DNA from 4 places in the Noviherbaspirillum agri genome. Region 3 is predicted to be linked to each of the others. Evidence: predicted binding sites of a transcription regulator. Region 3 holds the regulator's gene; each other region holds the start of a gene.
What was found. The regulator FNR, encoded in region 3, switches genes on or off when oxygen is low (the NO sensors DNR and NnrR bind a similar motif). The targets are predictions, from matches to a motif close to TTGATNNNNATCAA.
Positions count from the first base shown of each region.

Region 1 (2,203 bases), on a different contig from region 3:
AGCAGCTGGAAGGCGCCGGCCATCTGGCTGTTGTCCAGGTAGCCCTGGTCCCACATGATGTCTTCCAGGTAGTTGAGCTGGCTGTCGTCGATGAACAGCGTCAGCTCGCCCGCCTCGGTGAAGTCGGTTTGCGCCGCCAGCAGCGTCATCGAATTGAGACGCTCGTCGCGGATCTGCGCCAGATAGGCGGCCGCCATCGACAGCAACGTGCCGCCGAGGCAGTAGCCGACGGCATTGACCTTGCTGTCGGGGACGATTGCGGCGATCGCATTGAGCGCTTCCAGCACGCCCAGTCGCAGATAGTCCTCCATGTCGAGGTCGCGGTCCTTCGGCGCCGGGTTGTGCCAGGAGATCATGAATACCGTGTGGCCGCGCTCGACCAGGTAGCGCACCAGCGAATTGTGCGGCGACAGGTCGAGGATGTAGTACTTCATGATCCATGCCGGCACGATCAGCATCGGCTCCGAGTGCACGTCCTTCGTCGCCGGTGCGTACTGGATCAGTTCGATCAGCCGGTTGCGGTAGACGACTTTCCCGGGCGTGACGGCAACCTGTTGGCCCGGGATGAAATTCTCGGTACCGGTCGGTGGCTTGCCGCCGGCGTGGCGCTCGAGATCCTCGACGAAGTTCATCGCGCCGCGCACCAGGTTCATGCCGCCTTCGCGCACGGTGGCGTCGAGCACATCGGGATTAGTCGCGACAAAGTTGACTGGGGACATCATGTCGAGCAACTGGCGTGCGACGAACGACACGACCTGCTCGTGATGCGGCGACACGCCGCCGATGCCGGTGGTGAAGTTGTACCACCATTGCTGGTTGAGCAGGAACGCCTGGTGGATCAAATTGAAGGGCCAGTTCTGCCAGCCCTTGCTGCGAAAGCGCCGGTCTTGCGGCAGTGGTTCGATGCAGGGATCGCACTTGCGGTCCGCCATCACGTGCGCAGCATAAATGGCAAAGCGTGCTGCCTTGCGCAAGGCCTTCTCCTGCAGCCGGCGCCATTTTCCCGGTGACACCGCCAGGTGCAGCGCCCAGTCCGTATAGGCCATCGCGAGGCTCGCCGGCGAGATGCTGCCCGTCACCTTGCCCAGCGCGGCATGGATGGAGCGGTCCAGCACGGCTGGCGGTTCGACGTCCGTCACCACCCACGGCACGGAAGGCGGGGTCACCCCTTTCTTGTCCGGTATGCCTGCCACTGCCTGCAGGTTCGTTTGCGGTCTGTCCATTGCATCCTCCCAAAGTGCGACGTTGCGACTCTCCCGGCGTCCGGAATGAACAACTTATTGTGCGCCCGTTCCTGCCTTTTTTGGCTTGAAAACACGCGCGATTTTCCATGCCGGGGGGCGGCCTGACGATTCCGATTGACCTGAGTCAAGAGCGGCAGGCGTGACGACGCCGTCCGGACAGTTCCTGCCATCAACGCTTGATGGCGCCGCTGCCGCATGAGGCGGTTTCTTGGGACGGGAAAATCACCGATATCGCCGATGAGAGTCATCCATGCTGCATTTCTTCTCCATGACAAGAAACCCAGCCTGCCTCGGCATGTCTGATGTAAATGCGGCATTTCCGCTGTGCCAGTAAACGTCCATGAATATTCCATTCCAAGAGGCAAGTCAGGCCGAGCATCTGTATCGGTTGATCATCGACAACGTGCTTGACGCCTTCATCGCCATCGATGACCAAAGCAGGATTCTCGAATGGAGCGTGCACGCGGAAACCATGTTCGGCTGGAAGAAGGCGGAAGTGCTCGGCAAGCCGCTAACTGATACGATCATTCCCCGTCGCTACCGCGAGGCGCACACAAGCGGGCTCAATCACTACCGCAAGACCGGCGAAGGCGAGTTCATCAACCGCCGGGTGGAAGTCACGGCGCGGCGCAAGGACGGCGAGGAGATTCCGGTCGAGCTCACGGTGACGCCGATCATGGGTCCGGGGGGCGCCACATTCTTTGCACTGGTGCGCGACCTGTCCCAGTCCCGTGCGCTGGAAGAGTCGCTGCAGCGCCAATGCAGCATTACCACCGCGGTGTTCAACAATGTGGCCGGCGCCATCGTTGTCGTCGACATGTCCGGGCGCGTCACGATGATCAATCCGGCTGCGCGGCGCCTGCTGCATGTGGACCCGCTCAAGCCGGATGGCTGGCACTCGCTCGATACCTTCGATCTTTTTCTCGCTGACCGAAAGACGCCCTATCCGGAGGAGCAGC
Region 1 is NZ_BAAGWA010000005.1:128,412-130,614, forward strand. It holds gene ACYVIA_RS11160 (PHA/PHB synthase family protein) at 1-1,223, opposite strand, end outside; gene ACYVIA_RS11165 (sensor domain-containing protein) at 1,585-2,203, shown strand, end outside.
Region 1: a site for FNR is predicted at 1,359-1,372, ahead of ACYVIA_RS11160 (PHA/PHB synthase family protein). Genes of this name have one in related genera too.

Region 2 (2,203 bases), on a different contig from region 3:
GGCGGCATGCGGCACCATGGCCGTAGCGCGTCACCACCAGGCCGGACAGTTCTCCGTTCCAGTGCGACTCGACCGCTCTTGCCATCGCCGCCGCTCCCTTGCCTGCGCCAATGACAAGCGTGCGTCCGCCGGAAGGAGGTTCGGGCAAGAAGGGTGGCAGGCATTTGTCTGCGCTGACTGCGTCAACGGCACTGTTGTACATGTCGAGCAGCAGCTGGCGAGGATCGGTTACCGGCATGGTGAGGGCTTTCTCAACGGACTGAAACACAGGATTGTAGTGCGGCCTATTCTACGTGCCCGCATCCTGTGCCTGCATTCTGTGCTAGCCTCAGACGCCCTCCCAGAGCGGATATGAAAAGACCCGCAACCTCTCCGGTGGCGGGTCTCCTTCCTGCATCACGTGGGGTGTTTACTGCCGTTCAAGCGGCACAGTGTTCCGCATCCTGCAGCTTCGGCCGCCCTTTTCCTGCAATGACGCCACAGTAACTGGTATTGGAGACGCCACAATAGGCGGTCTGCCCATCTTGTTCTGCCGACTTGCCGGCGACAACGCCGCAATACGCCTGCTCTTTTTGCATCGCCTGATTGCCAGCCGCGACACCACAGTAGCCCGTGCTTGTGGCGCCGCAATAAGCGCTCACTTCTTCAAACTTGGCAGCGACTACCCCGCAGTAGGCGGTCGATTGCCCTGGCGTCGCAGGCTTTCCCGCCACGACACCGCAGTAAGCGGTCGTCTGCGCATCTTGCCGGCCGAACTCCTGCTGATACAGGCGCCGCATGGTCTCGGCAGCCCGAGCAAGGTTGGCAGCGTCCTCCGCGTCACGCATGCCAAAGTACGGAAAGTGGTGCAGGAAATAGCCGAAAACCGCTTCACAATCCTCGGCGTACTTCATGGTGTCGAGGATATGCGCATGCCAGAACTTGTCTACATGCGTGGTCGGCGCGACGACTTCATCGGGGAACCTGGCGATCAGTGCCAGGAAGCGGCGATATTCCAGCTCGTGCCGGTCGGCCTCTTCACGCCCCCAGCCCAGGCCTTCGCGCTTGTCCATCAGCTTGACTTTGATCGGGTCAAGATCCAGTGCAAAGATTGCTTCGACCATCTGGTCCGACGTTTTGTGATGGGAATTTCGGTTCATCGTCTGCCACCTTTCCTTGAGGGTGAATGCTACGGAAGATGCGACAGATGGCCGTTGCTCACCGACATGTTGCAGCCATGCCACCCTGTCGTCGAATTTACTCTAGCACGCGCTGATTCTTGCAAATTTGTAACATAATTGACGTGCCTCAATTTTCCTGTCGGCTACTCAAGAGGTGAAATAGAACCCTGAAACAATGGCAACGATTCTTTGAATCGCCTCCTTTCACTCCCACAGGGGCGCTTAGGCCCGCAACGCCCGATGCGAATTTCCCGCCGATTTGTCAAAGCGCTGTTCACATCCATCACCTGGTGGCTGGGGCTGGTGATTTCGCTCGTGCTGCACCTGCTTGTCATGCAAATGATCGAGGGCAAGAGCCGCGCACAGTTTGAGTACCACGCAGAGAACGCGCAACTTGCGGTGCAGAACAGGATGCGTTCGTACATCGATGTGCTGCGCGGTGTGAATGCCTTGTTCGCCACCAGCGACAAGGTGACGCGCGAGCAATTCCGTGCCTATGTGACGGAACTGAACCTGGAGCGCAGCTTCCCCGGCATCACCAACCTGAACTTCGCGGAGCACGTCCCGGCAAATCAAAAAGCCAAGTTTGAAGCTGCCGTGCGATCCGACACCAGCCTCGACAAGGACGGCTATCCCGGCTTCTCCATCAAGCCCGAGACAGAGCGCCCGGCATACCATGTGCTGACCTATATCGAACCGCTGAAGGATTACCCTGCCTCGTTCGGCCTTGATATTGCGTCGAACCGGTCTGTCGAAAAGGCATTGGCCGTATCGCGCGACAGCGGGCAATTGACCTCTTCCGGCCGGCTGATCCGCATTGCAGGTCCGAACAGGCATGTGGGCCTTGCGATGCGCATGCCGCTCTACCGCCGCGGGATGCCGCTCGAGTCGGTCGCCGAGCGGCGCGCCGCCTATTACGGCTCGGTCGGCGCCGGTTTTGACGTGAGCAAGCTCATGCTTGGTGCGGTCGACAAGAACATCCTGAGTTACATGCGCGTCAAGCTCTACGATACGGGCCGCAGCGACCAGGAATTGACGACCGG
Region 2 is NZ_BAAGWA010000020.1:25,252-27,454, reverse strand. It holds gene ACYVIA_RS20980 (glycerate kinase type-2 family protein) at 1-238, opposite strand, end outside; gene ACYVIA_RS20975 (glycine-rich domain-containing protein) at 420-1,139, opposite strand; gene ACYVIA_RS20970 (sensor histidine kinase) at 1,401-2,203, shown strand, end outside.
Region 2: a site for FNR is predicted at 1,278-1,291, ahead of ACYVIA_RS20975 (glycine-rich domain-containing protein). Genes of this name have one in related genera too.

Region 3 (2,203 bases):
CTTGCAGCGCTTGGCATCCTTGCCTTTGCCGCGAATATCTTCATCAATTTGAGAAAAGACTGATTCGAGCCCGATTACCGATCCGGCATGGATTTGCCGCACGCTGGCTTCCCTCTCCCGCTTGTGGGAGGGGGCCGGGGAAAGGGCACAGTTCAACAAGGCACAGCCGAATCAATAAGAGCCCTGCTTGATACGAGGTTGGCGGCTACAAGCGTCAACCTCGAAATTGAGACCAACTCCATTCCCAAATCCGGGAATCCGCAATGCGTTGCAGCTGCTGCCATACGCTGCCACGTTGTGTTGTCACGCTGCCAAACTCAATGGCCTTCGGTCCTGCGCGAGCCGAATACGCCTTAAAATAGCGGTCGATCGTTCGTCAGCACTACTGACAGCACCCCGCAATCAATCCTCGCTTCACAATCCCTGATTTCAAAATACGTGCTTGGTACGGGATTTGCATCACTATTCTTGATTTCGCTCAATTAATGAGTCGAATGGCCACTGTGGCTTTGATGTGAACTGGACAACGAGCACAACTATGATTCTGCATCGCATGAACTTCTCTGACATGACCCAGACGGTTCCGTCTACCTCGTCCGCAGGCAACGTGCAGGACTTGCGCACTCGCTGCTCCGCTTGCAGCATGCATCAGCTTTGCCTGCCGATGGGACTCGGTGCCTCTGACATGGACAAGCTCGACCAGATCATCGGCCGCCGCCGCAAGGTGCCGAAAGATACGCACCTGTACCGCGTGGGCGACCCGTTCACCAATCTGTATGCAATCCGGCTCGGGCATTTCAAGACGCATCAGATCAATCCAAGCGGCGACCAGCAAATCACCGGTTTCCAGATGGCGGGAGAACTGCTCGGCATGGACGCCATCAGCACCGACCGCCATCATTGCAACGCCATTGCGCTCGAAGATAGCGAAGTGTGCGAAATCCCGTTCGCTCGCCTGGAAGCCCTCTTCGCCGAGATGCCGACCTTGCTGCATCATTTCCATCGCATGATGAGCCAGGAAATCACACGCGAACAAAGCGTTATGCTCCTGCTGGGAAATATGCGTGCGGAACAACGTTTTGCCGCCTTCCTCTCCAACCTATCGTCACGCTATTCCGTCCGCGGGTATTCGTCGACGACCTTCCAGCTGCGCATGACGCGCGAGGAAATCGGCAACTACCTCGGCCTGACGATTGAAAGCATCAGCCGCCTCCTGTCCAAGTTCAAGAAGCAAGGCTGGATCAAAGTCAATAACCGCGAACTGGAACTGCTCGATACGGCAACCCTGAAAGCAGTTGCTGCCGGCACCCGTACCTGCAGCTGAGCACCGGATCCCGCCGAAGGACTCGCTCCCCCTGACCTTCGCTCACAGCTGGTCAGGCGGAACGCGCTGTGTCAGATTTTCGAAAAACTGCCGCATCAAGCGGCAGTCCACTCCCCGGCAGGGTTTGCCTGCACAGGGGCGGAACCATTAACCGAATTTCCGATGCAATAGAGTTAGAGTGGAGTGTTCCGCTCGTTCGGTGTACCGATCAGGTAACACGTCAACATACTGGCCAGGGAACAGAATAGCCAGAAGATAAAGAAGCCGATGGTATACGCTGCCATCGGAGTCAAATCGATATCACTGCCCACAAGCGACAGGTCGTTCGGATCAAAGAGGGAAAAGAAGAAACCTTCTGCGACTATTGCCACCAGGAACGACGGCCACAAGACGACCATCAACAGTCGCGTCATCACACTACCCTCCTTTCAACTTGAAACGGATGTATTTAGCAAAAGTACATCATAAACGTTCAATCAGACAACATTTGCACACGCATAACTTCTCGATACTGGGAATTATGTTCGAGATTCCGGGAATGCGCAGAGAGGGTTGATTTTCTGTCGTGAACGAGAAGGACAGAGAGGAAGGAAACGAACGTCGTGGCGAGACCATTGCTCTCGCCACGCGTTAATCAATGTGGAACGGTAATCGGGTGGAGCGTGATCTGGGGTTCCTGCGGCCAGGCCCAGACACCATTGAGCCGCCAGTCCCGATGCTCCCCTTCGATCAGGATCTGCCAACGAGCCATATCCAGCATAGGAAGCGCAACCGAAAAATTGCCGCTCTGGTCCGGCTGGGCGACCAGCTTGAGGTCCTTTTCCGGCCGTGTGGAATGAATGAGGCTGATAGACAGTTTGTCAGCACGCCCTTCAAGCC
Region 3 is NZ_BAAGWA010000011.1:114,523-116,725, forward strand. It holds gene ACYVIA_RS17265 (hypothetical protein) at 1-63, shown strand, start outside; gene fnr (fumarate/nitrate reduction transcriptional regulator Fnr) at 569-1,324, shown strand; gene ACYVIA_RS17275 (hypothetical protein) at 1,498-1,737, opposite strand; gene ACYVIA_RS17280 (FixH family protein) at 1,959-2,203, opposite strand, start outside.

Region 4 (2,203 bases), on a different contig from region 3:
ACTCCAGTTCTTTCTGGATCGTTTTCTGGCGCGCAGATTCGGTCGCTTCTTCCTGCTTCAGGCGCGCTTCCTTCTGTTCCAGCCAGGAGCTGTAATTGCCCTTCCACGGAATGCCGTGGCCGCGGTCGAGTTCGAGAATCCATTCCGCTGCATTGTCGAGGAAGTAGCGGTCGTGGGTAATGCCAACGACAGTGCCGGGGAAGCGCTGCAGGAACTGCTCCAGCCATTCCACCGATTCGGCATCGAGGTGGTTGGTCGGCTCGTCCAGCAGCAGCATGTCGGGCTTGGACAGCAGGAGCTTGCACAGCGCAACGCGGCGCTTTTCACCGCCGGACAGCACGCCGATCTTGGCATCCCACGGCGGCAGGCGCAGCGCATCGGCCGCGATCTCCAGTTGCTGGTCGAGATTGCCGCCGCCGGAAGTCGCAATAATCGCTTCCAGACGGGCCTGTTCGGCTGCGAGCGCGTCGAAGTCGGCATCCGGTTCCGCATAGGCGGCGTACACCGCATCGAGCTTGGTCTGCGCTTCGGCGACTTCGCCTAGGCCGGATTCAACTGCCTGGCGCACGGTCATCTCCGGATCAAGCTGCGGCTCCTGCGGCAGGTAGCCAATGTTCAGGCCCGGCATCGGCACCGCTTCACCCTCGATGTCCTTGTCGATGCCGGCCATGATCTTCAAGAGTGTCGACTTGCCGGAGCCGTTCAAGCCCAGCACGCCGATCTTGGCGCCGGGGAAAAAGGACAGCGAGATGTCTTTGAGGATCTGGCGCTTGGGCGGGACGATCTTGCCCACGCGGTTCATGGTGTAGACGTATTGAGCCATAGAAATACCGGTGATGAAACGGAGATAAGGGAAGAGTGCAAGGATACCTGATGGCGTGCCAGAGCGGGGTGCACAGCGCAGCCCGGGGTTTCACAAATTACTGAAAACCAAAAACCTACAGAATGTAGGGCTACTTTGATTCAGATCAACCATGTAATTGATGCAAATCAATAGACTGATTTGCAGTTTTACACACTGGCAAATCTTCAAAAGGGAAAGAAAATGAAAAAATCTGCAGTCTTTTTGGCCCTCGCCGCCCTCGGCTTTGTTGCAACCGAAGCAATGGCACAAGGCCCATTGCTGGTTCGTGCACGTGCTGTACATATTGATACGGCGAATAAATCATCGGACGAGGGTGCAGGTGTACCGAAAGACGCAATTACCATCAGCAACAAAACCATTCCGGAAATTGATATTTCGTACTTTATTACTCCGAATATTGCTGCTGAATTGATCTTGACCTATCCGCAGAAGCACAAAGTTTATGCAGCAGGTACTAAGATCGGCACTTTCAAGCACTTGCCGCCGACCTTGAGCCTGCAATACCACTTCACGCCGGAAGCCAAGATCAGCCCGTACGTCGGTGCAGGTGTTAACTACACCCGCATCTCCGATGAAAAGCTCAATGGTGGATTGAGGCTTGAAAACGACAGCTTCGGCTATGCGTTACAAGCGGGCGTCGATTTCAAGCTCGACAAGAACTGGTCGATCAACCTCGACGTGAAGAAGGTACAGATTCGCGCCGACGTCAAGGCTGGCTCAACCAAGGTCAGCGAAGTCAAGGTCGATCCTCTGCTGATCGGTGTAGGTATCGGCTACCGCTTCTAATCAAGCGTCAGCGCACCAACGAAAAAGCCGGTCATCGACCGGCTTTTTTTCATGCGCGCTTGCGCAAATCCTGGCGCGCTCGCCATGTTTGCCAGACGCTCTCCAGCGAGTACACCGCCAGCGCGCCCCAGATCAGCGCAAAACCGGCGACGCGTGCCCCGGCGAAGGGTTCGTGATAGAGCCAGACGCCCAGCAGCAGCTGCAGCGTCGGGCCGATGTACTGAAGCAGACCGAGCAGCGAAAGCGGGATGCGGCGTGCGCCGGAGGCAAACAGCAGAAGCGGAATCGCCGTGATCGGGCCGGACGCGGCGAGCAGCCATTGCGTTCCCGTCGACGCGGACAGGAAGCCGTTGTGTCCCGAGCGCGCCAGCAGGAAAAGGTAGCCTGCTGCCAGCGGAAACAGCAGCAGCGTCTCCAGCGAGAGGCCCTCCAGCGCGCCGAGCGACGCCGTCTTGCGCAGCAACCCATACAAACCAAAGGTCGCGGCCAGCAGCAGCGCGATCCACGGCAGTTCCCCTCCTTGCCATGTCAGCCAGGCGACGCCGCAGGCGG
Region 4 is NZ_BAAGWA010000005.1:107,456-109,658, forward strand. It holds gene ettA (energy-dependent translational throttle protein EttA) at 1-823, opposite strand, end outside; gene ACYVIA_RS11085 (OmpW/AlkL family protein) at 1,046-1,651, shown strand; gene rarD (EamA family transporter RarD) at 1,701-2,203, opposite strand, start outside.
Region 4: a site for FNR is predicted at 981-994, ahead of ACYVIA_RS11085 (OmpW/AlkL family protein). Genes of this name have one in related genera too.